DNA from 3 places in the Nostoc sp. JL23 genome. Region 1 is predicted to be linked to each of the others. Evidence: predicted binding sites of a transcription regulator. Region 1 holds the regulator's gene; each other region holds the start of a gene.
What was found. The regulator NtcA, encoded in region 1, controls nitrogen genes in cyanobacteria. The targets are predictions, from matches to a motif close to TNTGTANNNNNNNNTACANA.
Positions count from the first base shown of each region.

Region 1 (9,993 bases):
TGTGGTTTGACTGGCGGCAAAGTTGGATGCAAATATATTGCGAGATTCTGCGACGTTGAAGTTGGTTGCTGTTGGCACAACTATAGTGTCTCCATCCCGCAAGGTAATATCCTGCGATAACTTGCCTGTTTGAATGAGTTCTTTCAAATTGAGGGTGACAGCTTGCTCTGAAGAACGTCCTATTCTACGCCGTAATTGAACTTGAGTCACATCCGCAGCTAAAGTCACTCCCTGTGCTGTTGTTAATGCGGCTAATACAGTGGGGTATTGTACGCCTGGATTGTTCCCGGCGCCTCCGCTCAAGCTTAGAGTATAAGCTCCAGGACGTGTCACCTCTCCAGCAACGAAAATATTGATGGGACGAGGCGATAATAGATTGACTGAGATCAAGGGACGTTTGAGGAAGCGAGCATATCTTCTAGCTATTTCGTCAGAAGCTTGTTCAGTTGTTAGCCCTAGTACTGACACACTGCCAATTAAAGGTAAGTTGATTGCTCCACCTGGGGGAATTTGGTATTCACCTGTATATTCAGGGACTTCAAATACATTTACACGGATGAGATCGCCGCCTCCTAATGAATAATTAGTATCTAATTGTGTTTGTGTAGTTGGTGGTAATGTTTGTCCCTGAGCTAGACTGGCAGATGACACAGCAACATTGACAGCAGTTAACAAAGCCATACCTACAGCTGGCTGAATTAGGAATTTAAACAAACTTTTGTTAAGCATATTTACCTGAGACTCTGAAACTACGATCAATAAAGTACTGTCTTAACATTTTTATTTTGACTATACCTAAGTATTCAAGTTACCCGACACTCTTATTTTCCTAGAAAAGTGTGATTTTCCGGAGGAAATTTGTTTATTGAACTTAAATTTTTAGTGAAGTTAGCTTAAAGTTAATGTTGCTTGAATAGAGTAATATCAAAAAATATAGGATTTACGCAAATAAACCCAGTTTCTACAAGAAACTCTCTGTTAGCCAACAATCAAGTAGTCATGAATAAATTTTTCTTGTCAGAGTTAATTTGATGACATTTAAAATTTTCAATGAGTAGTAAGGGACTACTAAAATTAGGAACAAGTTCATTAAATAAATACAAATAACCTTCCAAAGATGTCGGAATTTTATTTTTTGTAGGTTGCGTTGGACAAAGAGAACTCAAAAAAGCAGAATTTTGGGTTTTGTTCTTTAAGCCAGTCGACAATTTACTATTTGGCAACAAGACTAATTCAAGGAGTTGTTTTTTCTTTGGATTTGTTGAATAAAAAATTCTTCTAGAGAGTGACGCGATAAGTTCATGGCGATAATTTTACCTTCCATAAGACGAAGACTGGCAAGAAAATCATAATAATCATCTTGTAGTGTACCGTGCCAGGAACCATCAGGCTCAAAGATGAGAGTGGGTATCCATTTTTTGAGAATTTCCCAGTCACCACCTTGACCTTTGACGTGATATGTGTTTTTTCCGCCTAAGAGTTCATTGAGGGAACCAGAGCAAATTAGTTCACCTTGAGCGAGGATGGCAATGCGATCGCAAATCTGTTCTACTTCACTCAGAATGTGGCTGTTAAAAAAAATCGTCTTACCAGCAGCTTTGAGCGCCAGGATAATTTCTCGCATTTGGTAGCGTCCCACCGGATCGAGACCAGACATTGGTTCATCCAGAAAAACTAAATCTGGCTCGTTAATTAGCGCCTGTGCCATACCAACACGCTGTAGCATTCCTTTGGAATAGCGACGCAGCAGCTTTTTACGGGCATCGGCTTGGGATAAACCCACTAATTCCAGTAATTGGGGAATACGCTGGCGTTGGACACTTTGGGGAATTTGGAATAGCCCAGCGGCTAACTGCAAAAATTCCCAGCCAGTGAGATAGTCATACAGATAGGGATTTTCTGGTAGATAGCCGATATGTTGCTTAACATTGCGATCGCCTATGGGTTTACCCAACAATAATCCTCTTCCAGAGGTGGGACGAATAATTCCCAGCAATAATTTTAAAAGGGTGGTTTTACCAGCACCGTTAGGCCCCAGCAACCCAAAGGTCTCGCCTTGGTAAACCGTTAAAGAACAGTTTTTGAGAGATACGACTTTTTGATTTAGCCAAAAACCAGTGCGATAGACTTTTCGCAACTCAGAAGTTAGAACTACTGGCGGAGTGTCTATCGTATTAAGGTGAGAATTAGGGTCATCTGCAACAGACTTCATCTCGGTTAAATCACTATTTATCAGCTTGGTATTAATTAAAAATTACCCGGTAGGCTGATAATAACCATCACCAAGCTGTGTGTCAATTATCCGAAATTGGGGACTGGGGAAGAAGCAAGGGAGCAGTGAGCAGGGGAGGCAGGGGAGCAGAGGAGAAGAGAAGTTGATAGTAAGTTTTCTCCCCTCTGCCTCTTTTCAATGCCCAATGCCCAATGCCCAATGCCCAATGCCCAATGCCCAATGCCCAATTTGACTCCTTTCATAGAACTCCCTTAGAACTGGGAATTAAGCCAGCACGTCGAGGGTCAATTTCCACCGCTAGCCGTGTTGCTCTTGCAAAAGCTTTAAATGTCGCTTCAATGATGTGATGAGAATTAATGCCATCCAGTTGTCGAATGTGCAGTGTCATTTGACTATGGTTCACCAGTGCCACAAAAAATTCTCGCACCAGTTGGGTGTCATAGGTTCCTACCCGCTGAGTAGGAATTTGCAAGCCGTAGCTGAGGTGAGGCCGTCCAGAAAAGTCTAGCGCTACCTGAACTAAGGATTCGTCCAGTGGTGCAAGAAAATTACCAAAGCGGACAATACCTTTTCTGTCGCCTAATGCTTGGTTAAAAGCTTGCCCTAAAGTAATGCCTACATCTTCGTTGGTGTGATGATCGTCAATTTCCCAGTCTCCCTTGGCTTGGACATCTATATCAATCAGTCCGTGGGAGGCAATTTGATGCAACATGTGATCCAAAAACGGAATACCTGTTGCTGCTGTGCAAGTTCCTCTACCATCCAGGTTGATGGTAACTTGCACATTAGTTTCACCAGTGGTGCGGTGAACAGTGGCAATCCGAGGGGTTTCAGTTAAGCGATCGTAGTTTGAATTAACTTGGCGATTGGTTGTTTGCATGGGGAGTGGAAAGAGTTAAAAGTTAGGAGTTATGAGTTATGAGTTAAAAATTTATAACTCTTAACTCCTCACTCCTAACTCCTAACTTTATCGCGTCACATTCCCATAATTTCATATCCTGCATCTACATAGAGAATTTGTCCGGTAATACCGCTGGACAAATTACTACACAAGAAAGCCGCAGCGTTGCCTACTTCTAGCTGAGTGACGGTGCGTCGTAGGGGAGCTACTTCTTCTACATGATGAATCATATCCAAAATCCCACCCACTGCTGAAGATGCCAAAGTACGGATGGGACCTGCGGAGATGGCATTGACGCGGATATTTTGTGGCCCTAGTTCGGCAGCTAGGTAACGCACACTCATTTCTAACCCCGCCTTAGCAACTCCCATGACGTTGTAGTTGGGGATTGCCCTAACACCACCTAAATATGTCAGGGTGACGATGCTACCTCCCTCCGTCATCAAAGGTTTCGCTGCACCACTTAACTGCACTAGCGAGTAGGTACTGATTTCTAAAGCGGTGTTGAAGCCAGAACGAGAAGTTTGGCTAAAATCTCCACTCAAATCGTCTTTACTGGCAAAGGCTAGACAATGGATGAGGATATCTAGCTTTCCCCACTGTTCGCGGATTGTCTCAAAAGTAGATTTAATTTGGTATTCATCTTGGACATTACAGGGAAGAAATAAGCTCGGTTTGAGGGGTTCTACCAATTCCGCAACTTTTTTCTCCATTTTGCCGCGTTCATCCGGCAGGTAGGTAATACCCAGGTTTGCTCCGGCTTTGTGCAGCTGTTGAGCGATGCCCCAGGCGATCGAGCGGTTATTGGCAATACCTGTAACAAGGGCATTTTTTCCAGTCAGATTTAGCATAGAAATTGTTAATGCGATCGATCATTAGGAGCATACTAGAATCTGAGGCACGTTTTGTCTTTGTTTTATACAGGATTGACAAAAATGAATATTGATAAGGGTGTTTGCTGTGACAAAAATCTTGATTTTTTATAAAGATATTCTCAAGATATCTTTATTTGTTCTTCAAAAAACCTTTTGAATACAGCTATTGGAACTACTTATCAACAAGTTGTAGCTGAAAGGATCAACAATTATGTATCATTATAAACAAAGAGTTATGAAGAGATTAGTTTGAGTATAGGAAAGTACAGAAAGGTTGACGGTGCTTTATTCATTTTTCGGGTGTATTCTTAGGTAATCAGTTTTTGTTTTTCCGGCATTGGGTAGGGGAAGGGAGATGATCGTGACACAAGATAAAGCCCTAGCAAATGTTTTTCGTCAGATGGCGACCGGGGCGTTTCCGCCAGTTGTGGAAACGTTTGAACGCAATAAAACGATCTTTTTTCCTGGCGATCCTGCCGAACGAGTTTATTTTCTTTTGAAAGGTGCTGTTAAACTTTCCAGGGTGTACGAGGCAGGAGAGGAAATAACGGTAGCGTTGCTGCGGGAAAATAGTGTTTTTGGTGTATTGTCATTGCTGACAGGAAATAAGTCGGATCGGTTTTACCATGCGGTTGCGTTTACTCCTGTGGAATTACTGTCGGCACCAATTGAACAAGTGGAGCTAGCACTCAAGGAAAATCCAGAATTATCAATGTTAATGCTGCGAGGTCTGTCTTCGCGAATTTTACAAACAGAGATGATGATTGAAACTCTCGCCCACCGAGATATGGGTTCTAGGTTGGTAAGTTTTTTGTTAATTCTTTGTCGAGATTTTGGCGTTCCTTGTGCAGATGGGATCACTATTGATTTGAAATTATCTCATCAAGCGATCGCAGAGGCAATTGGTTCAACTCGTGTTACCGTTACTAGGCTATTGGGAGATTTGCGTGAGAAAAAGATGATTTCTATCCACAAAAAGAAGATTACTGTGCATAAACCTGTTACTTTAAGTAGACAGTTCACATAAAAACAATTGGAGAAAGGGGAATCGGCGCGTGTTGTATTTTGAAAAATGACACTAATAGCTAGAGGTAAATCTAAAATTGAATAATTTCAGCTATTGCCAATTTCCACTTCTTTTCAGAGAATGCTTAAAAGTAGTAGGCTGTATCTGGAAGGATTTCGGTAGCTAAAGATGACCACCGGATACATCCTCATCGCAGCAATTTTGATTCTGGGAGGCGTAATTGCCACCGTTGGCGATCGCATCGGCACACGAGTTGGCAAAGCCCGCCTCTCACTTTTTAAGCTTCGTCCAAAAAACACTGCCGTACTAGTAACAATTTTTACTGGTGGTTTAATTTCAGCATCAACTTTAGGGATTTTATTCGCTGCCGATGAAGGCTTACGAAAAGGAGTCTTTGAGTTAGAAGATATTCAAACAGACCTCAGACAGAAGCGGGAACAGCTAAAAACCGCAGAAACTCAGAAAAGTCAGGTAGAGGGTGAGCTAAACCAAGCAAGAATTGCCCAAGCAAAGGCACAACAAGACTTGCAGGCAATTAATCAATCCTTGCAGGCGGCAAATGCTAAACAGAGGCAAACACAAGCTCAGTTAAACCGCACAATTAGTCAACAAGCCCAAACCCAAACTCAACTCCAACGCACTCAAGGTCAGCTAGATCGAGTTGTAACTCAATATCAAAAAGCCATAGCTGAATTGCAAAGCGTTTACGACCAGAGAAAGGCACTACAGGCGGCAGTTGAACTACTGAAGACAGAACGTCAACGGCTTTATGCGGAAGCTAAAAAAGCCATTGACGAAGCCAAAACAGCAATTGAAAAACGCGATCGCGAACTTGCCAACCGTCAAGAAGCCATAGAACAGCGCGATCAAAAAATTGCCCAATTGGATCAACTAATTCAAAAACGTAATGTAGAAGTTGCAGCACGAGAGCAAGTGATTGCCAAACGGGAATCGCGCCTCAAAGAATTGGAAGCACAACAGGAGGAACTAGAACAAGAAGTTGCCAGGCTGGAAAAATATTATCAGTCCTACCGCGACCTGCGTTTGGGTAAGCTGGCCTTAGTTCGTGGTCAAGTTTTGTCCGCTGCTGTAATTCGTGTTACTCAACCTGCTGCGGCTCGTCAGGCAGTGATACAACTTTTACAAGAAGCCAATCGCAACGCCAACCTCGAATTAAGCGAGCCTGGTGCAAATCCGGCAAATGTAGAGCTACTGCGCGTAACCCAGGATAGAGTCGATCAATTAAGCAAGCAGATTGAGGATGGTAAAGAATACGTCGTGCGAATTTTCTCTGCTGGTAATTACGTCAGGGGAGAAAAGCAGATAGAATTTTTCGCGGATACAGCCCAGAATCAACTGGTTTTTTCGGGAGGCGCGGTGCTAGCCACAACTACTGCTGATTCCAAAACTATGACATCTTATCAGTTACAGCAGCGGTTAGAAATACTAATTTCTGCTTCCCAATTTCGTGCCCGTAATGCCGGAATTGTCGAAAATGTGCAAGTAGAGGGGACTTTTCTGCGCTTTGTCAGCCAACTAAGACAGTATAATCAACCCTTGGAGATCAAAGCGATCGCAGCAGAGGATACTTATACAGCCGGGCCATTGAGAGTAAAATTGGTGGCAATAGTTAACGGAAAAATTATTTTTAGTACTTAAAAAATTATTTGCACACTGTTATTAGTAAGATTTAAACATATTGAACAGCAGTCAAAATAGTTGCTGTAGCTGCATTTTTTATTTAGCAGACACTACGCGTAGCAAGATTCCTGTAAGGGCACATTTCTAATTTTTAATTTTTAATTTATTATGAATTTCCGTGAATTTTCACCAACGCAACCAGTCATCTTGGGGTTTGATCCAGGTCGAGATAAGTGTGGTTTAGCGGTGATGGGACTGGATCGGCAACTGTATTATCATCAGGTGGTGTTAGCAAAAGAGGCGATCGCTACTATTGAAACACTGCGTCAAAGGTTTCCGATCTCTTTGATGGTCATGGGCGACCAAACTACAGCCAAACAGTGGAGACAGAAATTATATCAAGAATTGACAGAACCGCTGAGTATTATCTTAGTGGATGAGCGCTACACAACCTTAGAAGCACGCGATCGCTATTGGCAAATGTTCCCGCCCAAAGGGCTAATCAAGCTATTGCCACAGGGTCTACGACAGCCACCAAGACCTATAGATGACATTGTTGCCATCCTCTTAATCGAAAGATACTTAAATCGCCTCACGGAATCAACACTAAGCAGTCAGGAGTGAGGAATTAGATCGTTAACTCCTAACTCCTAACTTTTTACTTTTTACTTTTTACTTTTAAAGTTCCGCCCGAATCGTAAAAGCATAGTCTCCTCCAGGCTCTAGCTGATAATCTTGTTGCTCCAAAAATCGACCGAGGGGTTCTTTGATTAAGGCGCGGCCTTGGGAAGGCTTGACGGCAAGTTCTCCCCGGCGAAAATGCCACTGGAAATGCCACTCAAACTCACCCGCATTCACTTCGCCTTCTAAGAAGCCGTGTTGCCAGGATTGGCGGGTAATTCTGACATGGGCAATGGTTTCTGGCAGACGTTTTGCACTCACAATGCTTTATGTCAAGTGTGGAATAACAGCCGATGATGTAGGCTATTTATTTTATTTACCAAACATATCTTAATTAGACAAACTGACAAAGTGGGTATTTGTAGTTGACTAGGTTGTGTTTATAAGCAAGATGACTTCAGCATCCTGAAATCGCGCATCACCTATAGCTTAAGCAAGCTAGGCGTAGCGTCTTATAGAGAAGCGTTAGCGAGTCTTACTTCGAGAGTCATAGTTCGTCATAGAGATTGGCAAATAAATCAAACGATAAATGCTAATTTTTCGTTGCTTTAAGCGATCGCATTTCAACTACTGGTACATTTCAGGAATCGTTCTCTAGCTTAAATACCCAAATTAGCTGTGTCTAACATTCTTATCATAATTGTGTCGCTGAAAGTCTTTGTTGCGAAGCCCACAGTATATTTATGCCGCAAGATAGCTGTTTTTTGAATCTATATGTACTTCAAATGTTGGGCAAAAGTACCTGAAGTATACAATAAATTAAAAACTACAGATAAAAAGGTTTCGTGAATTACGTATAGACGCTTGTACGATCGGGCTGTGCTACAAGAACAACTATGTCGAACAGCAACGCCTAGAAAACAGAGGGAATGTCTGGTGGAGTCTTCATAAGAAACTAAACGAGCAGCTTTTTATAAGTTAGTAGCACTAAGTGCATTTTCATAAATAACTTTATATATTTTGGTATTTTATTTTAGTTTTGCTGCCTAAATAATTTGTCAATAATGATTTAGATATAACTATTAGTTGTTACTATTTTTGTGATGTTCAATTCCCTAACTCAAGTAAGATGTGCGCTCACTCTTCAAATCGATATTATATTTATTAAAGGTAATTTTCAGTTTACGTAATGAGGTAAGTAATGGCAATTCAATTGAAAGTTCCAGATATTAAAGGTGATGAGTGCGCCAAGAAAATAACTAAATCTATTCTGACTATGGAATCTGATGCCAAAGTAGATGTAAATGTTGATACTAAAACAGTAACTGTAGATGCTGCAGCTTCTGAAGAGTCAATTAAACAGATGGTTCAATCTGCTGGTTATACTATAGAGGGCTATTAATTAAATTTCTAAATTTTCTAAAAAATTTAGAGGAAATAATTCAGCCAGCACAATTAATTAATGATATTTACGTCCGTTTTCCGGGCGTAAATATTAATAAGTTAGTCTACTCGATTGTAACTATTCCTCCTCTGACAGCATGGCAAAAGTATATAAATATTGGTAAGCATCAATAAAAATTAAATTCACTTCTCCTCAAGTCTAAGTACTAGGGAGGATTTATGATGAATAACTAACTGATAGATAATTGGGTCAGAAAGCTATAGTTAAAAGCATGGAAACCAAACAGCTAGGAAAAACTGGTATCTTTGTAAGTGCGATTGGTTTGGGTGGTATGCCCATGTCAATTTCTAATCGCCCTCCTGAATCACAATCAATCCAAGTTATTCATCGTGCCTTGGATTTGGGTATTACATTTATTGACACTGCCGATTCTTACTGCAAAGATGAGTCAGATAAGCACCACAATGAACAGCTAATTCACAAGGCACTTAGTAGTTACAAAGGCGATGTTAGCCAAGTGATTGTAGCAACTAAGGGCGGGTTGATGCGTCCCGATGGTAACTGGACAAGCAACGGCAACCCAGAACATTTGCGCCAAACAATTCGAATCAGTTTTGAGGCATTGGGTGGTGCGAAACCCATCGATGTATGGCAATATCATTCTCCCGATACTAATTACACTATTGAAGAATCCCTTGCACCAGTTAAAGAAGCAGTAGAGGCTGGTTTGATTCGGTTTGTGGGAGTTTCTAACTTTTCCGTTGAACAAATTAAGCGGGCGCGGGATGTGGTGGATATTGTCTCGGTGCAGAATCAATACAGCCCTTGGCAACGACAGCCAGAAAATGACGGTGTATTAAAGTATTGCGAACAGCAAGGATTGACTTTTTTACCTTGGAGTCCATTTGGTGGTAGGCGTCGCCATCAGGACTTGCAAGATATTTCTGCGATCGCTAAATTAGCTAAGGAAAAAGACGTGTCGGTGTATAATATTGTCTTAGCGTGGTTGCGTTCTAAGTCAGCTGCTATTTTGCCTATTCCTGGTGCTAGCAAGGTTTCTAGTATTGAAGACTCAACACAAGCCATCAATGTGAAACTATCTGATGAAGAAGTGCAAAAAATTGATCGGGCAACTTAATCATTCTAATAGCTTAGGTAGATTTAGTGGAAGTTGCCTAAGATTTACGCTCTACATTTAATTAGTTTAAGACAGCGTAATCAACAATTTAAAACTCCAAGCCAACAGACTTTTAAAAAACTTCATCAACCCGGTTTATTAAAAAAACCGGG
Region 1 is NZ_JABXKN010000128.1:124,389-134,381, reverse strand. Features, by position in the region: gene HWQ42_RS26905 (SLBB domain-containing protein) at 1-729, opposite strand, end outside; gene HWQ42_RS26900 (ABC transporter ATP-binding protein) at 1,229-2,212, opposite strand; gene hisB (imidazoleglycerol-phosphate dehydratase HisB) at 2,472-3,113, opposite strand; gene fabI (enoyl-ACP reductase FabI) at 3,209-3,985, opposite strand; gene ntcA (global nitrogen regulator NtcA) at 4,365-5,036, shown strand; gene HWQ42_RS26880 (DUF3084 domain-containing protein) at 5,205-6,695, shown strand; gene HWQ42_RS26875 (Holliday junction resolvase RuvX) at 6,846-7,301, shown strand; gene HWQ42_RS26870 (DUF3146 family protein) at 7,356-7,619, opposite strand; gene HWQ42_RS26865 (heavy-metal-associated domain-containing protein) at 8,500-8,700, shown strand; gene HWQ42_RS26860 (aldo/keto reductase) at 8,975-9,841, shown strand.

Region 2 (9,993 bases), on a different contig from region 1:
CTACACTGGCCTTCAGTAGTTCACACCCCATAGTCAACTGGATGAGTACAGTAAAATCTGTTTCCAGTTGGCTTTTTTGTTTTTGATAACAGATAATAGGTCTTATCCAATGCCCAATTATTAATTTTCCTGCGGCATTTCGTTCTGCAAACACTTAAGCTAAAGGAAATTAAGTAAATACATTTACTTTAAAAGATGTATATTTTAATTTATTTTTATAACACTTGAGAGCCACCTTGGGATGTAATTTAGTCCGATAGTTAATCGCTATAGGAATATAGAGAATATTTCTGCCTACTAGGTAATGGCAATGAATCAGCAGCTAGGCAAGCGTTTTGTGAAGTTAATCTTTGGACTGAAACAATCGCTTAGTCGAGGACACAGAGAATTGATTACTGCGGCCAGCGTTGCAGTCTGCGTCCTGCTTTTGCACTCCATCGGATTATTGCAATCTTTGGAGTTGGCGGCTTTGGATCAATTTTTTCGGTTACGTCCAAATGAACCGTCAGAAGACCGGATTACGATCGTAGTGATTGATGAGACTTATTTAAACGAAGTACGTTCGTGGCCAATTCCAGATGCGAAGATTGCCCTGTTATTGCAAAAATTAAATGCCCACAAACCCCGTGCGATTGGCTTAGATATCTACAGAAATTTACCAGTAGAGCCTGGTAATCAAGAACTGCGTAATGTTTATCAGTCAATGCCCAACTTAATTGGTATTGAACTATTAGCAAATGACAAAAACAAAAACGTTAGTGTTTCGCCTCCATTGGGGCTAAATCGGGATCAAGTGGGCTTTAATAACGTGCTGTACGATCTTGATGGTAAAGTACGTCGTAGTTTGTTGTATTGGCACGTTAAAACTGAAGCACACGAAAGTTTTGCCCTGAAGTTGGCTTTATTGTATTTAAAGTCAAAGGGAATTACTCCCACCAAAGCGAAAAGCAACTCTGAGTATTTGCAATTGGGTAAGGCAGCATTTACTCGTTTTGAGGCTAATGATGGTGCTTATGTGGGAGCTGATGCTAGAGGCTACCAAATTTTGAGCAATTTTCCCAAACCCAAATGTCAAAGTTCGTCTGGAGAATTTTGTAGTTTTCGCCAAGTCTCGATGAGAGATGTACTGGCAGATAAAGTCAAAGCAAACTTAATCAAAGATCGGATTATACTTATTGGCTCCACTGCACCCAGTCTCCAAGATTTTGTATTTATTCCCTACTCCAGCAGTGTCATGAGTACGGCAAAGCCTGTACCTGGTATTCAATTGCAGGCTTATTTTATTAGTGAGTTAATCTCTGCTGCTGTTGATGGAAGACCATTACTCAAAGTTTGGCCTGACTTGGTGGAATACTTGTGGGTTTTTGTTTGGTCTTATTTGGGAGCCGTGACGATATGGCGGATACGACACGCAACTAGGAGTCTCTTCTGTATCTTAGTTTCTTGCTTTGTATTGACCGTGAGTGCATACCTTGCTTTCTTGTACGGTTGGTGGATACCACTCATTCCCTCACTGGTTTGCTTTGGTACTTCAGCTATTTGGATGACTAGTCATATTGCTCACATACAGGAAGAGTGGAAACGTTCCAAAGAATTTTTGCATCACGTTATCAACACGATCCCCGATCCAATTTTTGTGAAAAATGAACAACACCAGTGGATTGTTTTAAATGAGGCGTATTGTCGATTTATCGGTTATCCGAATAAGTTATTAATTGAAAAGTCAGACTATGACTTTTTCCCAAAACATGAAGCTGATGTGTTTCGACAACAGGACGATCTGGTTTTTCGGACTCAGCAAGCCCAAGAACATGAAGAAGAATTTACAAATGCCAATGGACAGACTCACCAAATTGCCACTAAGCGATCGCTTCACAAAGACTCAGCTGGCAATTTCTTTTTAGTTGGTGTCATCCGAGATATTACTCAGCGCAAGCTGATGGAAGAACAGTTGAAGCGTACTGCTGCTGAACTATTCCGCTCTAACAATGAACTAAAACTCAAAGAAGACCACTTACGTTATTTAGCGTATCACGACCCTCTCACCGGTTTATCCAATCGCAAATTTTTTGCCGAGCAACTTTACGAGTCCTTACATTGGGCACAACACAACAACTTGTTGCTGGGGCTGCTGTTTATTGATCTAGATGGCTTTAAGCAAGTCAATGATACTTTGGGACACGAGACGGGCGATCGCTTGCTAATGACTATCGCTGAAAGACTCAGCAACTCTTTACGCGCTAGTGATACAGTTTCTCGTTTGGGTGGCGATGAATTTACTGTGATTTTACGGGCAATTCCTAATGTTCAAATAGCTGCTAAAGTCGCCGAAAAAATTTTAAGCAGTATTACCAAGCCAATTGTTTTGGACGGCTATACAATTCGAGTCTCTGCCAGTATTGGCATTAGTGTTTACCCATATAACAGTCAAGACAGTGAAACTTTGATGAAACAAGCTGATACAGCAATGTATCGTGCCAAGCGCCTGGGTAAAAATCGCTACGAGTTTGCTTAATTAGTTAAGAGTCAAGTCTTCAGATTTTTTCACTTTAGTCACAATTTTTACCTTCAAATTAGGATTTTAGACTGGAGACACGTCTAAGACACTGTTTTGAAAAAATATCGCGTATATACTGCGAGGTAAATTTTTAGCTAAGATGTATATCCATCAAGGCTTTTTGCCTTTAATACTAAACCTCATAATTGATGCCAGAAAGCAATTAGTCATCAGAGATAATTAAGAAAATAAATTTTTAATGTAAGTAAATTTACATTAAAAATTATACTTGTACTTATTCGCTTATTACGCTGTTTGATAGCTTAAAAAATCCTTTTAATACGATCAATATGTTGTTTTATCTTTATATATCTTTACTCATTAAATTTAAACTATACAATCAAATAAGTATTCTTTCATGTTTTTCTGAACTCTTAATTCAGTAAACATAGTATTTACACTTAAGAGTATTAAGATATTATTAATAAATAGTGAATTAAGCAAAATACTTGCAGTAAACCATTGACATATCTAACCTGAGACTGATGTAAAAACCGCTTATTAAGAATACCACTTAAGTATAAAGACTATTTAATATCGGCAGCTTAAGCTTACTCGACAAGCGAATACCACAATAATTTGTACATTACCAGCAATAATTTCATAAAGTTAAAACACTTTTTTCAAAAAGCACAGTAAATATACGTAAGCAAACAAAAAATACTCTTTAAGATAAAAAACTAGTAAATTTACTGAAAGATATGAAGACTAACTTCCGAATCACAAAGTTTATGATATTCTGCATAGGTGCTTATATACTGATCCCAAAAATTGCCGCTTGCACAGGTATATTCAGTACTGCAAGTGCTAATTCTTTTGGACCTACTAGCAGTAACACCTTAATCGCCCGCAAGGTCAATTCTCAAAATTTACAAGACATATACATTCCACCAAATTATGGTGGTCCCGACAGTCATAATGGTAGCGGTACCCGGTGATGGCAATTTTGAATTTTAGATTGTGGTAGAGCAGCAAAATGAGGTAGTTACCGTCTTGGACACCACGTCTTTTACTTGGCAGCTCATTTCAAGATGTTGTGCTTAGGGTTGCGAAAACCGTCAGGCTGTTTAAGGTCGTTGATTCAAGACAATAGTGGAGATTTCCACCAGTGATTTGTTTGTATAAGTGTGTGGACTTGCCAATTTGAGTCTGGTTGAGGATAATCTAAACGGAAGTGTCCGCCTCGGCTTTCGGTTCTAAAAGCAGCACTTTTGAGAATTAAATCAGCTACATCTAATAAATTTCGGGTTTCTGCCCAAAGTCCCAATTGCCGTTCAACATCTGGTAGGTGAAAACTAGCGGGTTCTACTGGACGTAAAGCGAGCAAGAATTGACTTAAAGGCAAGGCAGCGAAATCTTGCTGCCAAGATTCAATAGTAGCGATCGCACTTTCCAGCCTTGATTGCTCCCGACAAATACCAGCACTTTCCCATACTAGACGCGGTAACTTCTCCCTGAGTGCTTCTAGCTGTGTTTGTTGGATGTGCCACTCACTAGGATCGGGATTAAATTTCCGTAATGGTAGCACTGGTATTTCTGAGGACAGCCCAATATTTTCTAACTTAATATTAGCCATCTGGGCCCCAAACACAATACATTCCAACAGAGAATTACTAGCAAGGCGATTTGCCCCATGCACACCAGTACTAGCGGTTTCACCCACTGCGTACAAACCGGGGATATTTGTGCGATTCATCAGATCCGCAACAATTCCACCCATCCAGTAATGGGCGGCTGGCGCTACAGGAATTGGTTCGTGGAAGACATCAACACCCCAATGCTGACAAACTTTGATGATATTGGGAAAGCGGTGACGAATCTTGTCTGCGGGGATGGGGCGCATATCCAACCACACATGGGCAGTAGCCAAATCAATAGCGGTACGTTGTAAATGGCTGAAAATTGCTCTACTGACAATATCTCTAGGTGCAAGTTCACCCGCAGGGTGGTAATCAAAGGCAAAACGTCGCCCTTCATTATCGATGAGATGTGCCCCCTCGCCGCGTACAGCTTCGCTGATTAGGAAGCGATCGGCACCAGGTTTAGTGAGGGCGGTGGGGTGAAATTGGACAAATTCTAAATCGCGGAGGATAGCCCCAGCACGAGCTGCGATCGCTACCCCATCACCGGTACTCACAGCCGGATTAGTGGTTTGGGCAAATACCTGACCGCCACCGCCGGTTGCCAGTACCACAGCACCAGCTCTTACCCAGGTGATTTTACCTTGATAAAACAGGCTAATTCCTTGACAGCAACCAGTTTCGGCTTCAATCCACAAACTCAAAGCCAAAGCTTGCTGAATGACTTGAATATTTTGGCGACGTAATACTTGGGCGGTGAGGGTGGTAGTAACTTCCCTCCCTGTAGTGTCCGCAGCATGGAGAACACGGCGGCGAGAATGGGCGGCTTCCAAAGTTAAAGCTAAGGCTTGACCATGACGGTCAAAAGCTACCCCCAAGTTAACTAGGGATTGAATACAGCTAGGGGCGTGTTGGGCGAGAAATTCGACAGCAGTGCGATCGCATAAACCGGCACCCGCCTGGATCGTATCTTCAATGTGCAGCGTGGGAGAATCTTCTGGGGCGATCGCTGCGGCAATGCCACCTTGTGCCCAATCACTGGCGGATAAAGCAACGGTTTCTTTGGTAATCAAACCGACTCGCAAGGATTCTGGCAGACACAGCGCTGTGTATAGTCCAGCGGCACCAGCGCCGACTACTAAGACATCAAATTGGCTGGGAATATCTATCTGAGACAAGGTAATGGGTATGGGGAGCAGGGGGGCAGGGGAGCAGGGGAGCAGGGGGGCAGGGGGGCAGGGGAAGATTTTACTTTGTCTCCCTTGTCTCCTCATCTCCCTCATTCCCCTTATCTCTAATATAAATAGTCCCACTCCCTAGAATCAGGAGTGGGCTGCTATTTGCTAAATTAACTGCAATTCAGTTATCTGTAGATACCGTTGTTAAAGCGATCGTCTCCTTCATTGAAGGCAGGCTCTAATTCTGTCACGGTGAATTTATCGAGGTTGGCTTGCAGGGTTTCTTTCTGGCGATCGCTCAATCCGGCAAGATCCAATACATCCTCTACCTTTTGGTAAGGAGCATTGGTGATGATTTTCTTAGCCAGGGTGGGATAAAGCCCTGGAAACTGTTGAAAAGCTCGGACGTTGGTATTATTCAAATCAATTTTTTTACCAAATTCCGTTCCTAGTTTAGCGTCTGCCCGATTCTGCCGCTCAATTGCCAGAACTGGGACTTGGGGAAAAGCAAAACTGTTGAAACTAGCAGCTTGGGCTATCTGAGTTGTTCCCAACCATCCCCAGCAACTAAGTAACAAACTAAACACTGTTAATAAACGCGCCAATCCTTTCACGATTTTTCTACCTCTTTCCATCAAACAGAAATAAAAGTTTTAAGCTAACAACAGTTATTAGTCATTAGTCATTAGTCATTAGTCATTAGTCATTAGTCATACCCTGCGGGAAGCCGCTAATGCCTCTACGTGAGAGCGCCAAGGACGAAGGACGAAGGACAAAGGACAAAGGACAAAAGCTGATAGCTTAGTCAACACAGCAGTCATCAGAAACTAATATACAGCGTATTAATATCCACAATATTTACCGTTACTGGGTTTGACTATACTTTTGCCAAAAATTTTCATCGTGGAAAGAGTACCTACATCGCTGCAATCGCTTTGCATTGACGATCCCCGCAGCATTCCCAGCTAGACGAAATCTTTTCGGGGTGGCTGATTCTACCTCCTAAGCAGACACCAAACTGTACGATTTCTAAGATCGAAAACCTTACCAAAAAAGACTTGATGCTGATGGATTTTTATGTAATATTTCTTAACTAATTAATCATCTATAGCATCATTTTTGATGTGCCGTAGATTGGGCTGGGAAAAGTCTCAGTAAGAGAAGCCTACACGCTTATTGGAATATTAAGTGTTACCTGCCTTCTTCACGCTGCGATCGCAGCTAACAAAAATAGGCTGTCTACTAAAATTGTGCTTAAAACTGCGCCACCAAAGGCATACCAGTGTTTTTGATTTCGACCTAAAGCTGAAATTCCTACTGTTAATAGCACTACGGCGAGAAGTATCGCCCAAGTTTGCCCCCAAGGTGCTTGTACTTGCATGAGAGCATTTTGTAAGATTTGCGGTACTAAATCTGCATCTACTCTCATGATTTGCCGCCAATAGGGCATTAAATCTACTATATAAAAATATACATCTGTTAAAACTGTACCGAGTAAAGAACCTAAATAAAACCAGTTACCTACCTTGCCCCAATTCTTCGCCAGACACCAGCAAGCAAACGGTAAGCCGATAAATTCCACCGGCAGATGCCATAAAGGTTCCCAACGTAACCAACCCCAGTAAATCGCTCCTGCTAACCAACTCCAGCTAAACCCCAAGAGCAAATCCCCCCAGACATAAGTTGCAGGGCGTGACATTAAGGCAAAACTTAGACACACCCAAAATCCTGTCAGGGCTAAACTCAGAATTGGTAGCGATCGCACTATTGGCGCTTCTATAAATACTGGGACTGTTACCAAAAACACTGCCGCCGCAAACACTAACCAAGTTTGTCGGGCAGAAGTAGATAAGGGTAGAGAGGGAGAAAAGGAAAGTGTAGATTCCAATTGTCTGATACCATTCTGTCCAGTATCAGCTAAATCCAATTCGGTATCAATAGAAGGGGTAGAAGCGCTGTAGGAGGACAGTGTATTATTAATCAAAGTTTTTAATATTTGTTACTAAACTTTATCTTCTTTAAGATATCACATTTTCAAATCCCCCCCTGGGGCATTGTAATTATACTGAAAATTCCACTAGGACTGGCGCAAACCAAACAAAACATTCTGCACCTGACGAATCCATTCAAGTTGGACTATTTACACAACTGTTCTGTAGTTCCTTGTAAATGGGGGACTACACAGAGGCGAGGGTAAAATCTAATAGTTAAAAAGTGAGCTGGTATTAGTCCCCTAAATATTAAAGTTTGATGAATTTCTTAAATTGCGTTGACTTATTGAGGTGGGTGTAAGAACATAGTCAGCGTCTTCGATGATGTTATCGATCGGTAAAATTGAATTTTCTACAAGATTGGGTGCAATAGAAAGTATATAAAGCAACATCATCAACTAAAAAATGTTCATCACGATCTCTAGAATAGGAAAAAGGTATTAATTGTATATGGAGTTTATTCAAGCTTTTATTTTAGGTATTGTTCAAGGTATTACAGAGTTTTTGCCAATCAGTAGCACCGCACATCTTCTAATTGTGACAAAGGTATTTGGTTGGAAAGAACTAGGTTCTAAAGATTTTGTTGATGCAATTCAATTTGGCAGTGTTATAGCAATTGTGGGGTATTTTTGGTCACTGATTTATAGTATTGTCAAAGGTGGGATCGAAGCATTAAAAACTAAAGACTGGCAACGTGAAGAATGGAAGATTCTTGTCGGTATTGCAGTCGGAACACTACCCGCTTTAATTTTTGGCTTCCTTTTGAAAGATGTTTTACCTGAGAGTGCATTAATTATTGGCATCATGTCAATCATCATGGCACTTCTACTAGCTTTGGCAGAAAAAATTGGTACTCGGAAGCGAGGTTTTGATTCATTGCAGATTCGGGATGGTATTTTAGTTGGATTGGGACAAACACTTGCTTTGATTCCAGGCGTTTCTCGTTCTGGTTCGACGTTAACGACTGCCTTATTTTTAGGATTAGAACGCGATACAGCAGCGAAATTCTCATTTTTGCTAGGGTTTCCAACTCTTACCATTGCGACGCTGTATAAAAGCTTGAAAATATTCAAGTTGTTTCAAGAACACCAGTTGCCAGATAACATTGTTGGACTGTTAATTGTAGGAATTATTTCAACCTTTATTTTTTCTTACCTATCAATTGCATTTTTGATCAAATACTTAGCAACCAAAAACACTTTGATTTTCGTATGGTATAGATTAGCCTTCGGTAGTGTTATCTTACTAGCGATCGCAGCAGGTTGGAAAGGATGATAGTCATTAGTCATTAGTCATTTGTCCTTTGTGCAAAGCAAATGACTATAGCGACTGCTCGTTTGTATGTAATACAATCTAACCTCACTCCAAACCTCTCTCCTACAAGGAGAGAGGCTTTGAATTTTACTCCCCAACACTAGTATGGAAAGGGCTGGGGGTTAGGTCTGTATTAGACTCAACTGAGAAACGCTATAATGCCCAATGCCCAATGCCCAATGCCCCATTCCCCATGACTACCATTCATCCTGCCCGAATTACCAAGGTTCTTCCAGACTCAATAGCCGCAGAGATTGGTTTTGAAGTTGGAGATGCGATCGTTGCAATCAATGGTACACGTCCCCGCGATTTAATTGATTATCAGTTTTTGTGTGCTGATGAAGTCTTAGAATTAGAAGTTTTAGACGCTACTGGTAAAACTCATAGCCTGGAAATCGAAAAAGATTACGACCAAGACTTGGGGCTAGAATTTGAAACTGCCCTATTTGATGGCTTAATTCAGTGCAATAACCGCTGTCCATTTTGCTTTATCGACCAACAGCCACCAGGTAAGCGCACCAGCTTGTACTTTAAAGACGACGATTACCGCCTAAGCTTTTTGTACGGCTCTTATCTTACCCTGACCAATTTGCCAGAAAGAGAATGGCAGCGGATTGAACAAATGCGCTTGTCTCCGTTGTATGTTTCTGTTCATGCCACGGAGCCGGAAGTTAGAATTAGACTGCTGAAAAATCCCCGTGCGGGGCAAATCTTGCAACAACTCAAGTGGTTTCAACAAAGACGGCTACAAATTCATGCTCAAGTGGTTGTTTGTCCGGGTATAAATGATGGTGAACACCTGGAGCAAACCCTAAAAGATTTAGCATCCTTTCATACTGGTGAAGTACCTACGGTGGCGTCGGTGGCAGTTGTGCCAGTGGGATTGACAAGGTTTCGGCCTCCAGAAGACGAACTCATACCCGTAACCAGAGAAAAAGCGAAAGAAGTGATTTCTCAAGTGCGAATACTCTCGCAACAATTTCGCAAAAAGTTTTCCTCTAACGTCGCTTGGTTAGCTGATGAGTGGTTTTTAATTGCTGGTGAAGAATTACCGAGCGAATCTGAATATGAAGAGTATCCCCAAATTGATAATGGTGTTGGTTCAATTCAGTTGTTTATCAAGCAATTTGCAGTCGCTGCAACAGAATTACTACCGCCAAAAGTTTATCCTCAGAGGACATTAACTTGGGTAGTAGGCAACGCAGTAGAAAACGCCTTTAAACCTATCTTGGAACGGTTAAATTCTGTTGAGGGATTAAAAGTAAATATGCGTGCTTTATGTAGTGATTATTGGGGACAGAGAATCACTGTTACGGGATTATTAACGGGTCATGATTTGCTATTGAACTTACAAGGGCAAGATTTGGGGGACG
Region 2 is NZ_JABXKN010000153.1:292,690-302,682, forward strand. Features, by position in the region: gene HWQ42_RS34070 (CHASE2 domain-containing protein) at 311-2,515, shown strand; gene nadB (L-aspartate oxidase) at 3,639-5,315, opposite strand; gene psbU (photosystem II complex extrinsic protein PsbU) at 5,501-5,929, opposite strand; gene HWQ42_RS34085 (DUF3120 domain-containing protein) at 6,520-7,299, opposite strand; gene HWQ42_RS34090 (undecaprenyl-diphosphate phosphatase) at 7,757-8,581, shown strand; gene HWQ42_RS34095 (TIGR03279 family radical SAM protein) at 8,814-9,993, shown strand, end outside.
Region 2: a site for NtcA is predicted at 7,302-7,321, ahead of HWQ42_RS34085 (DUF3120 domain-containing protein). Genes of this name have one in related genera too.

Region 3 (9,993 bases), on a different contig from region 1:
AACAATTGATCGAGAATCAGATGGTGCATTTGCTGCTAAGTGGCGAGTACTTCTAGACAGTGCAGTAGATGGAACCCGCCTAGAAAGATTTTCTGCGAATATACCGTTGGTTTGTCGCACTTATCAAGAGGAAGTGGGGACTGGGGAGGAGTTTTCCCAATCCCTACTTTATGTAGACTTTCCCACAGAACCTCAAGAATTACTTTTGGGATTTCTCAACAGTACGATAGATGCCCAAGTGCGAGAAATGATGGGTTCTCAACCTCCAATGGAAGCTAAGGCGATTGCATCTTTACCGTCTGGGGTGCGACAGTCGTTGCAAACCTTAACTAGTGCATCTCACATAGTCAATGCAGATGCAATTGAAGTGGAAAGACTGGAAGCGGCATTGAAGGCTTGGACTATGCCTCTACAATACCAATTAACTCTTAAAAGTCTATTTCGTACCTGTTTTCAACTGCGTTCTCCAGAGTCTGGCGAAACAGATTGGACATTGGCGTATTTTTTGCAAGCGGCTGACGATCCAGAGTTTTTAGTGGATGCAATAACTATTTGGAACAATCCAGTTGAAAGATTGGTTTATGAAAATCGGACAATTGAGCAACCACAGGAAACATTTTTACGAGGTTTGGGGGTAGCTTCCCGATTATATCCAGCGATCGCACCCAGCTTTGAAACCGAATATCCCCAATCTTCTCGGATCACCCCCATCCAAGCTTATGAGTTTATCAAAGCTGTAGCTTGGAGGTTAGAAGACAGCGGTTTAGGGGTAATTTTGCCTCCCAGTTTAGCGAATCGTGAAGGCTGGGCGAATCGTTTGGGTTTGAAAATTACTGCCGAAACCCCAAAAGGAAAGCAGGGACGTTTAGGGTTGCAGAGTCTATTAAATTTCCAATGGCAATTGGCAATTGGCGGACAGACTATTTCTAAAGCTGAGTTTGATAAACTTGTGGCTTTAAATAGTCCGCTAGTGGAAATTAACGGGGAGTGGGTAGAATTGCGACCCCAGGACATCAAAACAGCCCAAACATTTTTTACCACTCGCAAAGACCAAATGGCGCTTTCCTTGGAAGATGCTTTGCGTTTCAGTACAGGGGATACCCAAGTAATTGAAAAATTACCAGTGGTTAGCTTTGAGGCATCTGGGGCATTGCAAGAGTTGATTGGGGCGTTAAGTAATAATCAAGCGATCGCACCTTTACCCACACCAACAGGCTTTAAAGGACAGTTGCGACCTTATCAGGAACGTGGTGCTGCTTGGCTGTCATTCTTGGAACGTTGGGGCTTGGGTGCGTGTCTCGCCGACGATATGGGACTCGGTAAAACCGTGCAGTTCATTGCTTTCTTGCTACATCTTAAAGAACAGGATGCACTAGAAAATCCAACACTGCTAGTTTGTCCAACTTCAGTTTTAGGCAACTGGGAAAGAGAAGTCAATAAATTTGCACCAAGTCTGAAAATTTTGCAATATCACGGTGACAAACGCCCAAAAGGAAAAGCGTTTTTAGAAGCAGTGAAAAAGCACGATTTAATCGTTACTAGCTACTCACTACTTCATCGAGATATCAAGTCATTGCAAAGTGTCTCTTGGCAGATAATTGTTTTAGACGAAGCCCAGAATGTGAAAAATCCAGAGGCGAAGCAGTCAAAAGCAGTGCGGGAATTAGAAGCGACATTTCGCATTGCGTTGACGGGGACACCAGTAGAAAATAGACTCCAAGAACTCTGGTCTATTTTAGATTTTCTCAATCCAGGATATTTAGGCAATAAGCAATTTTTTCAGCGGCGGTTTGCCATGCCAATTGAAAAGTATGGTGATACGGCTTCTTTGACTCAATTACGTTCATTAGTGCAACCATTTATACTGCGGCGATTGAAAAGCGATCGCGACATCATTCAAGATTTACCAGATAAGCAAGAAATGACCGTATTTTGCGGTTTAACTGGTGAACAAGCTGCACTTTATCAACAAGTTGTAGAACAATCTTTAGTAGAAATAGAATCTGCTGAAGGATTGCAACGTCGGGGTATGATTTTGGCTTTGTTAATCAAACTCAAACAAATCTGCAATCATCCAGCCCAATATTTGAAACAAGCGACATTAGAGCAACATAATTCAGCCAAACTTCTGCGGCTAGAAGAAATGTTAGAAGAAGTTTTAGCAGAAAGCGATCGCGCTCTAATTTTCACACAATTTGCTGAGTGGGGTAAATTACTTAAACCCTATTTAGAAAAACAGTTAGGGCGAGAAATATTCTTTTTATATGGCAGCACCAGTAAAAAGCAACGTGAGGAAATGATCGACCGTTTCCAACACGATCCTCAAGGGCCACCGATTATGATTCTTTCTCTGAAAGCCGGTGGAGTAGGACTAAATTTAACACGAGCAAATCATGTATTCCACTTTGATAGATGGTGGAATCCAGCCGTGGAAAATCAAGCCACAGATAGAGTATTTCGGATTGGTCAAACCCGGAATGTACAAGTACATAAATTTGTTTGCACTGGGACTTTAGAAGAAAAAATTCATGACATGATTGAAAGTAAGAAACAGTTAGCTGAACAAGTTGTAGGTGCTGGTGAAGAGTGGTTAACCGAAATGGATACAGACCAACTTCGCAACTTATTACTGCTCGATCGCAGTGCAGTAATTGATGATGATGCAGAGTAAATTCGTAGTAAGTAAGAACTTTAGTGCTTGAATTGAGTGCTAAAGCGATCGCGTAACAGAAACACTGGCTATTTATAATATATAAGGGCACAATATTATTGTTGTGCCCCTATATGTTGTTTATTCAATTGAAAACTGCTGTCTATGCCCAAATATTAAGGGTAAAGGCCTCTGTCAGTCAGCGCCTGAGCCACTCTACCTACCCCTAACGTGTAAGCTGCTAACCTTAAAGAAATTTGCCGTACCTCCGACTGATGAATTACCTTGCGGTACGCTTGCACCATCAAATGCTCCATTTCGCGGTTGACGCGCTCCTCATCCCAAAATACGTAAGAAAGACCCTGCACCCACTCTAAATAACTGACTACTACACCGCCAGCATTCGCCAAAATATCGGGTAGCACTGTCACACCGCGCGCCTCTAAGGCCAAGTTAGCCTCAAGAGTAACCGGGCCGTTAGCTGCTTCTGCCACAATTTGCGCCTGCACTTGATTCACATTTTCTTCAGTGATTTGGTTCTCCAAAGCCGCTGGTATTAAGACATCGCAAGATAAAGTTAATAAATCTGCATTGCTAATTGGTACAGATTGCGGGAAACCCACAATACTCTTGCGATTTTCAGCAGCGTAGACTTTCAACTTGGGAATATCAAGACCAACTTCGGAGAATATTCCGCCAGCACCAGTTGAAACAGCGATAATTTTCGCGCCTGCTTCATATAGTAATTCTGCTGCGGCACAGCCGACGTTACCGAAACCTTGAATAGCTACTCGCACTCCTACCAAAGATTTACCTCGATCTGCTAGCGCCTCACGGACAATAATCATCGTCCCACGTCCGGTTGCCATTTCTCGCCCCAGAGAACCACCAATAGAAAGGGGCTTTCCAGTTACAACTCCTGGTACAGCATGACCAACATTTACAGAGTAGGTGTCCATCATCCAAGCCATTTCACGGGCAGAAGTACCCATGTCTGGCGCAGGAATATCTACAGAAGGCCCAATATCTTTAATCAACTCGCTGATATAACGGCGGCTGATTCGCTCTAATTCACCAACACTGTAGCGTTTGGGATCTATAGCAATGCCACCCTTCCCACCACCGTAAGGAATACCTAACAAGGCACATTTCCAGGTCATCAGCATTGCTAGAGCAGATACTTCGCGCAATGTCACAGCCGGATGGTAACGAATTCCACCCTTGTATGGGCCTAAGACATCAGAGTGCTGTACCCGGTGTCCAGCGAGAACTTGTATTTCCCCATTATCTAGTTTCACAGGAATGGAAACCGTGACAACCTTACGCGGGTGGCTGAGAATTTCCAGCAAACCCTGATTTAAATTTAATTCTTTAGCTGCCGCCTCTAAGTAGCTACAGGCTTGATCAAATGGGCATATATGCGCTGGAGAAGCAGGTTCTGACAGCAACAGGGATTTTGAAATCATAAAATTTTCTCCTAATCACGGTATCTTTACGAACCGGATATCATCTGTATTTAGCTTATCCTTTTTTTTGAGAAAATAGAAATTTTGTAGTTTTTGTTACAGTTTTATATTTTATATTCTGATAAGTGAGAATTATTTAAAAATCATCATTTGTAGGGGCGCACAGCTGTGCATTGGTGTCAACTTAAGCAAAAAGGAACTATAAGATGTAATCTAAGGACATCAATTTAGATGTCCTTAGTGATACATCATGAGTAGAAAACGCCCAGCGCGAATAGGAAACCCAGACCTGCGGCAACAAAAACAAGTACCGATGCCGCCAATAGAGGAAATTGAGCAAAAAATCTACTCTTTACTATCTCCGCTCAACTTTAAACCCTTGAAATTGTACGAAAAGGAAGAAAAGAAAGCATTCCACGACAGAATACTGACCTTATCGGTTTGGATTAGTCAAAACTAGGCATAAGCGTCACCCTTGAGATTGACGCTTACACCCAACAAATTTGGGCTTTATCTTCTTAAGTTGACACCAATGATAGATGTGCGCCCCTACCCATGAATATGTAGCAAGTATTTTGTGAAATAGTTTAAGCCAAAGAAAACAGATTACATATACAAAGGATAGAGCTAGAAAATGAAAATTACAAAAAACAATAATTTTCACTTAACTTATTGCAGTAATATTCATCCTGGTGAAAGTTGGCTAGAGGTTTTCGCCAATTTAGAGAAATATATTCCCGAACTCAAATCATGTTTATCGCCGACAGAAGCTTTTGGTATCGGCTTGAGGTTAGCTGATGTTGCTGCAAAAGAACTTTTAGAAAGTAATAACTTGGCTCAATTCCAAACTTGGCTAACTCAACAAGATTTATATGTTTTCACCTTAAACGGATTCCCTTATGGCGGATTTCATCGACAGGTGGTAAAAGACCAAGTTTATGCACCAGATTGGTCTACACAAGAACGGGCTAATTATACATTAAACTTGGCACATATTTTAGCTAGTCTATTACCCCAAGGGCTTGATGGCGGAATTTCTACACTACCATTATCCTATAAACCTTGGTGGGTAAAAGACCAAACAACTTTTGAAACGGTTCTGAAAAAGAGTTGTTTGAACATCGCATCTGTTGTTGTAGAAATGATTCGTATCCGTGAAGAAACAGGCAAAATCCTTCATATTGATTTAGAACCTGAGCCTGATGGTTTAATTGAAAACACTTCAGAAATAATTGATTTTTATGAAAATTGGTTATTGCCAATTGGCGGTAATTATTTATTAGAAAAGCTAAATATTGAACAGAATTTAGCAGAAATTAAATTGCTAGAACACGTTCGAGTTTGCTATGACACCTGCCATTTTTCAGTTGAATATGAGGAACCGCAATCTGTATTTACGCGTTTGCAATCGGCAGGAATTAAAATTGGCAAAATTCAAATCAGTGCAGCAATTAAAGTAAAAATACCTGCTGAGGTTGAAAAGCGTCGTTTGATAGTTGAACGCTTACGTCCTTTTGCTGAATCTACCTATCTACACCAGGTAATAGAACGTCGCAGCGATGGTACACTTCATCACTATCCTGACTTAATAGCTGCATTACCACATTTAGAACAATCTCTAGCTGAAGAATGGCGCACTCACTTTCATGTGCCAATTTTTATTCATGATTATCAAATTTTGCAATCTACCCAAGATGACATTGCTACTGTTTTGCATCTACTTCAGACAAACAATGCTTGCTCACATTTAGAAATTGAGACTTACACATGGGATGTATTGCCATCAGAAATGAAGATAGATTTAGCGACTTCTATTCAGCGTGAGTATGAGTGGGTATTAAAAGAATTTGCCGCCAATTAAGAGGAAATTAATTTTATGCAGAAAACAGTTGTTCTAAATGTCGTGGGATTAACGCCCAGTTTACTAGGAGAAAGCACGCCGTTTTTATCTTCTTGGGCGGCTATTGGACAGGTAGCTTCCATCAAAAAAGTGTTACCTGCTGTAACTTGTTCGGTTCAGGCGACTTATTTAACAGGAAAGTTGCCTGATGAACATGGAATTGTTGCTAATGGTTGGTACTTCCGCGATGAATGTGAAGTAAAGTTTTGGCGACAATCTAATAAACTAGTACAATCTCCCAAAGTTTGGGAAATAGCTAAATCAATCGATCCAACCTTCACTTGTGCCAACCTTTTTTGGTGGTACAATATGTATTCCTCAGTAAATTATGCGATTACACCGCGCCCGATGTATCCCGCAGATGGGAGAAAATTACCTGATATTTATACACATCCTAGTGATGTGCGATCGCAAATTCAATCTGATTTAGGAAACTTCCCTCTGTTCGATTTCTGGGGGCCAAAAACTTCCATTAGTTCTAGTCAATGGATTGCCAATTCCGCAAAATGGATTGAGGAACGTTATAGCCCGACATTATCACTAGTTTATTTACCACATTTAGATTACTGTCTGCAAAAGTTTGGTAACAATCAAACACAGATTCAAGCAGATTTGCGAGAAATTGATGCTGTTTGTGGGAATTTAATTGAATATTTTCAAGCACGTAATACTCAGGTAATTATTCTTTCTGAGTATGGCATTACCCCAGTTTCTAAAGCTGTGGATTTGAACCGCGTACTACGGGAAAATGGTTTAATTGCTGTGCGAGAAGAATTGGGGCGAGAACTGCTCGATTTTGGTGCTAGCATTGCCTTTGCCGTTGCGGATCACCAAATTGCTCATATATATGTCAACGATCCGGCGTATATCCCGAAAGTGCGATCGCTTTTAGAGGCGACTGAAGGCGTGGCACAGGTGTTGGATGAAGAGGGTAAACAAGCCTACCATCTCAATCATCCTAGATCGGGTGAGTTGGTAGCGATCGCTCAATCTGACGCTTGGTTTACCTATTATTATTGGCTTGATGATGCGAAAGCGCCTGATTTTGCTAGAACTGTAGATATCCACCGCAAACCTGGTTATGATCCTGTCGAACTTTTCCTCGATCCGCAAATAAAATTTCCTCAAGGAAAAATTGCTCTCAAGTTACTTAAGAAACAACTGGGTTTTCGCTACTTAATGGATGTGATCCCTCTGGATGCTTCCCTGGTGCGTGGCTCTCACGGTAATATCACCACTTCTTCAGATGAAGGGCCTCTATTTATCAGCCATCAGACTCACCTCGTTAATGAACATCAAATTGAGGCGACAGATGTTTGCTCGTTGATTCTCAAACATTTAAATACCTGAAAGGCAGTATAGAGGAAATATATCGTCTCTACATCTTACCAAAATACAAAAAAATTCATTGTAATTCATAATCATATCGAGTATGCTTTATATATAAACTCGTTATGACTATGAATTAATGTGAGTTCGACAAGTCTTATTTGACCTCTCCCCCAACCCCTCTCCGACACGGAGAGGGGAGCAAAAAGCTGAATTTTTCGTTGCTCCTCCCTTTCCGTTTCGGAGAGGGAGGCTGGGAGGGAGAGGTTCATCGAACTCACGTTGAATTAGATTGTTCTATCAGTAGGCATCTATCTACTGACTAAAATGTACTGTGGGCAATCTGAGTAACTTACATGGAGAGCTTCTTTACCGATGACTGAACCCCAAAATTTGACAACTGCTGACGGTATTCCAGTTAGCGATAATCAGAACTCACTCACAGCTGGAGCGCGTGGCCCTGTATTAATACAGGATTTCCACCTATTAGAAAAGCTGGCTCATTTCAACAGAGAACGTATTCCTGAAAGAGTTGTCCACGCTAAAGGTGCGGCTGCTCACGGCACTTTGACTATTACCAATGACATTACCCGCTACAGTAAAGCCAAACTTTTTTCGGAAATTGGCAAAAAAACGGAACTTCTCTTGCGTTTCTCTACAGTCGGAGGAGAAAAAGGTTCAGCAGATGCCGAGCGTGATCCTAGAGGTTTTTCCCTCAAGTTTTATACTGAGGAGGGTAACTGGGATCTTGTAGGTAACAATACCCCTATTTTCTTCATCCGCGACCCTTTGAAGTTTCCTGATTTTATCCATACCCAAAAGCGCAATCCCCAAACCAATTGCAAAGACCAGAATGCAAAGTGGGATTTTTGGTCACTCAGTCCAGAATCGCTTCACCAGGTGACGATCCTCTTTTCAGATCGGGGAATTCCCAAAACCCATCGCCACATGGACGGTTTTGGTAGCCACACCTTTAGTTTAATTAATGCTGAGGGCGATCGCGTTTGGTGTAAATTTCACTTTAAGACTCTGCAAGGGCATCAAACTTTGACAGAGGAAGAATCAGCTAAGATTAAGGGTGAAGATCCGGATCATGCGACTCATGATTTATTTGAAGCGATCGCTAAAAAAGATTATCCTAAGTGGCAGATGTGTATTCAGGTGATGACCGAGGAGCAAGCAGAAAAACATCCTGACAATCCTTTTGACTTAACCAAAGTTTGGAAACAAGGGGAATATCCTTTAATTGAAGTCGGGATATTAGAGCTAAATCGGAACCCTGAGAATTATTTCGCCGAAGTTGAGCAAGCCGCTTTTAGCCCTAGTGCAGTGGTTCCTGGCGTTAGTTTCTCTCCAGACAAAATGCTGCAAGCTCGCATCTTTTCTTACCCAGATGCTCAACGGTATCGCTTGGGTGGTAACTATCAGCAACTACCCGTTAACCAGCCCAAATGTCCAGTGATGCATTATCAGCGAGATGGCTTTATGGCATCGGGGAACAACGGCGGTAGCGTTCCTAACTATGAACCGAATAGTGCTGAGGGTACGCCCAAAGAAAATCCAGCTTATGCAGAACCACCTAGTCATTTGGGCGATGTCACAGTCGATCGTTACAGTCATCGTGAAGGAAATGACGATTATACCCAAGCAGGTAATCTGTATCGGTTACTAACTCCTGAACAGCAAGAGCGTCTGGCTAAAAATATTGTCGGCAGTCTCTCTCAAGCAAGGGAGGACATCCAAATGCGCCAACTTTGCCACTTCTTCCGGGCAGATATTTCTTATGGTCGTCGTGTAGCTGAAGGATTGGGCATTTCAATCGATCCTTCTATGTTTTCTCATGATGCTCAACCTGTAGGTAACTGGTAAGCCTTATCCAATTTTGTAGGGTGGGCATCTTGCCCTCCCTAAAGCAAATTCATTTGATTAGCTTATAAACTAAATCGACGTAATTAAAGGTGAAATTAACAGCAACAGAAAACGGATTATTAATTCCTAAAGAACTATTAGGAGAAAACCAAGAGTTTGAGATTATTCAAGAAAATGGAAAAATTATTATTACTAGCATCAAACAAACATCTTCTATTTGGGATTTAGGTTCAAATCCTGTGGAATGTGATGTAACAGATGGTGCAATTAACCACGATCGCTATCTCTATAACCCGTTAACGGAGATAAAAGCCTCGTGAACGGAGCTAAAATACTCGTTAACGGAGATAAAAGCCTCGTGAACGGAGTTAAAATACTCGTTGACGGAGCTAAAAGACTCGTTAACGGAGATAAAAGACTCGTTGACGGAGCTAAAAGACTCGTTAACGGAGATAAAAGACTCGTTGACGGAGATAAAACACTCGTTAACGGAGATAAAAGACTCGTTGACGGAGATAAAACACTCGTTAACGGAGATAAAAGACTCGTTGACGGAGATAAAACACTCGTTAACGGAGATAAAAGACTCGTTGACGGAGATAAAACACTCGTTAACGGAGATAAAAGACTCGTTGACGGAGTTCAGAGGCTCATTAAGTAGAGAAATAAAAATATTTACAGTTATTGCGATCGCACCCTTCGCAGATCATATCGTAGAGAAGTAGTTCTAGGCGTTGCGATCGCTTTATTTTGCTTCACTGTATTTGCAATGACATTGT
Region 3 is NZ_JABXKN010000079.1:13,674-23,666, forward strand. Features, by position in the region: gene HWQ42_RS16925 (DEAD/DEAH box helicase) at 1-2,671, shown strand, start outside; gene HWQ42_RS16930 (Glu/Leu/Phe/Val dehydrogenase) at 2,827-4,116, opposite strand; partial or broken gene HWQ42_RS16935 (IS4 family transposase) at 4,367-4,567, shown strand; gene eboE (metabolite traffic protein EboE) at 4,751-5,977, shown strand; gene HWQ42_RS16945 (alkaline phosphatase family protein) at 5,993-7,366, shown strand; gene HWQ42_RS16950 (catalase) at 7,721-9,214, shown strand; gene HWQ42_RS16955 (hypothetical protein) at 9,304-9,534, shown strand; gene HWQ42_RS16960 (hypothetical protein) at 9,531-9,875, shown strand.
Region 3: a site for NtcA is predicted at 4,200-4,219, ahead of HWQ42_RS16930 (Glu/Leu/Phe/Val dehydrogenase). Genes of this name have one in related genera too.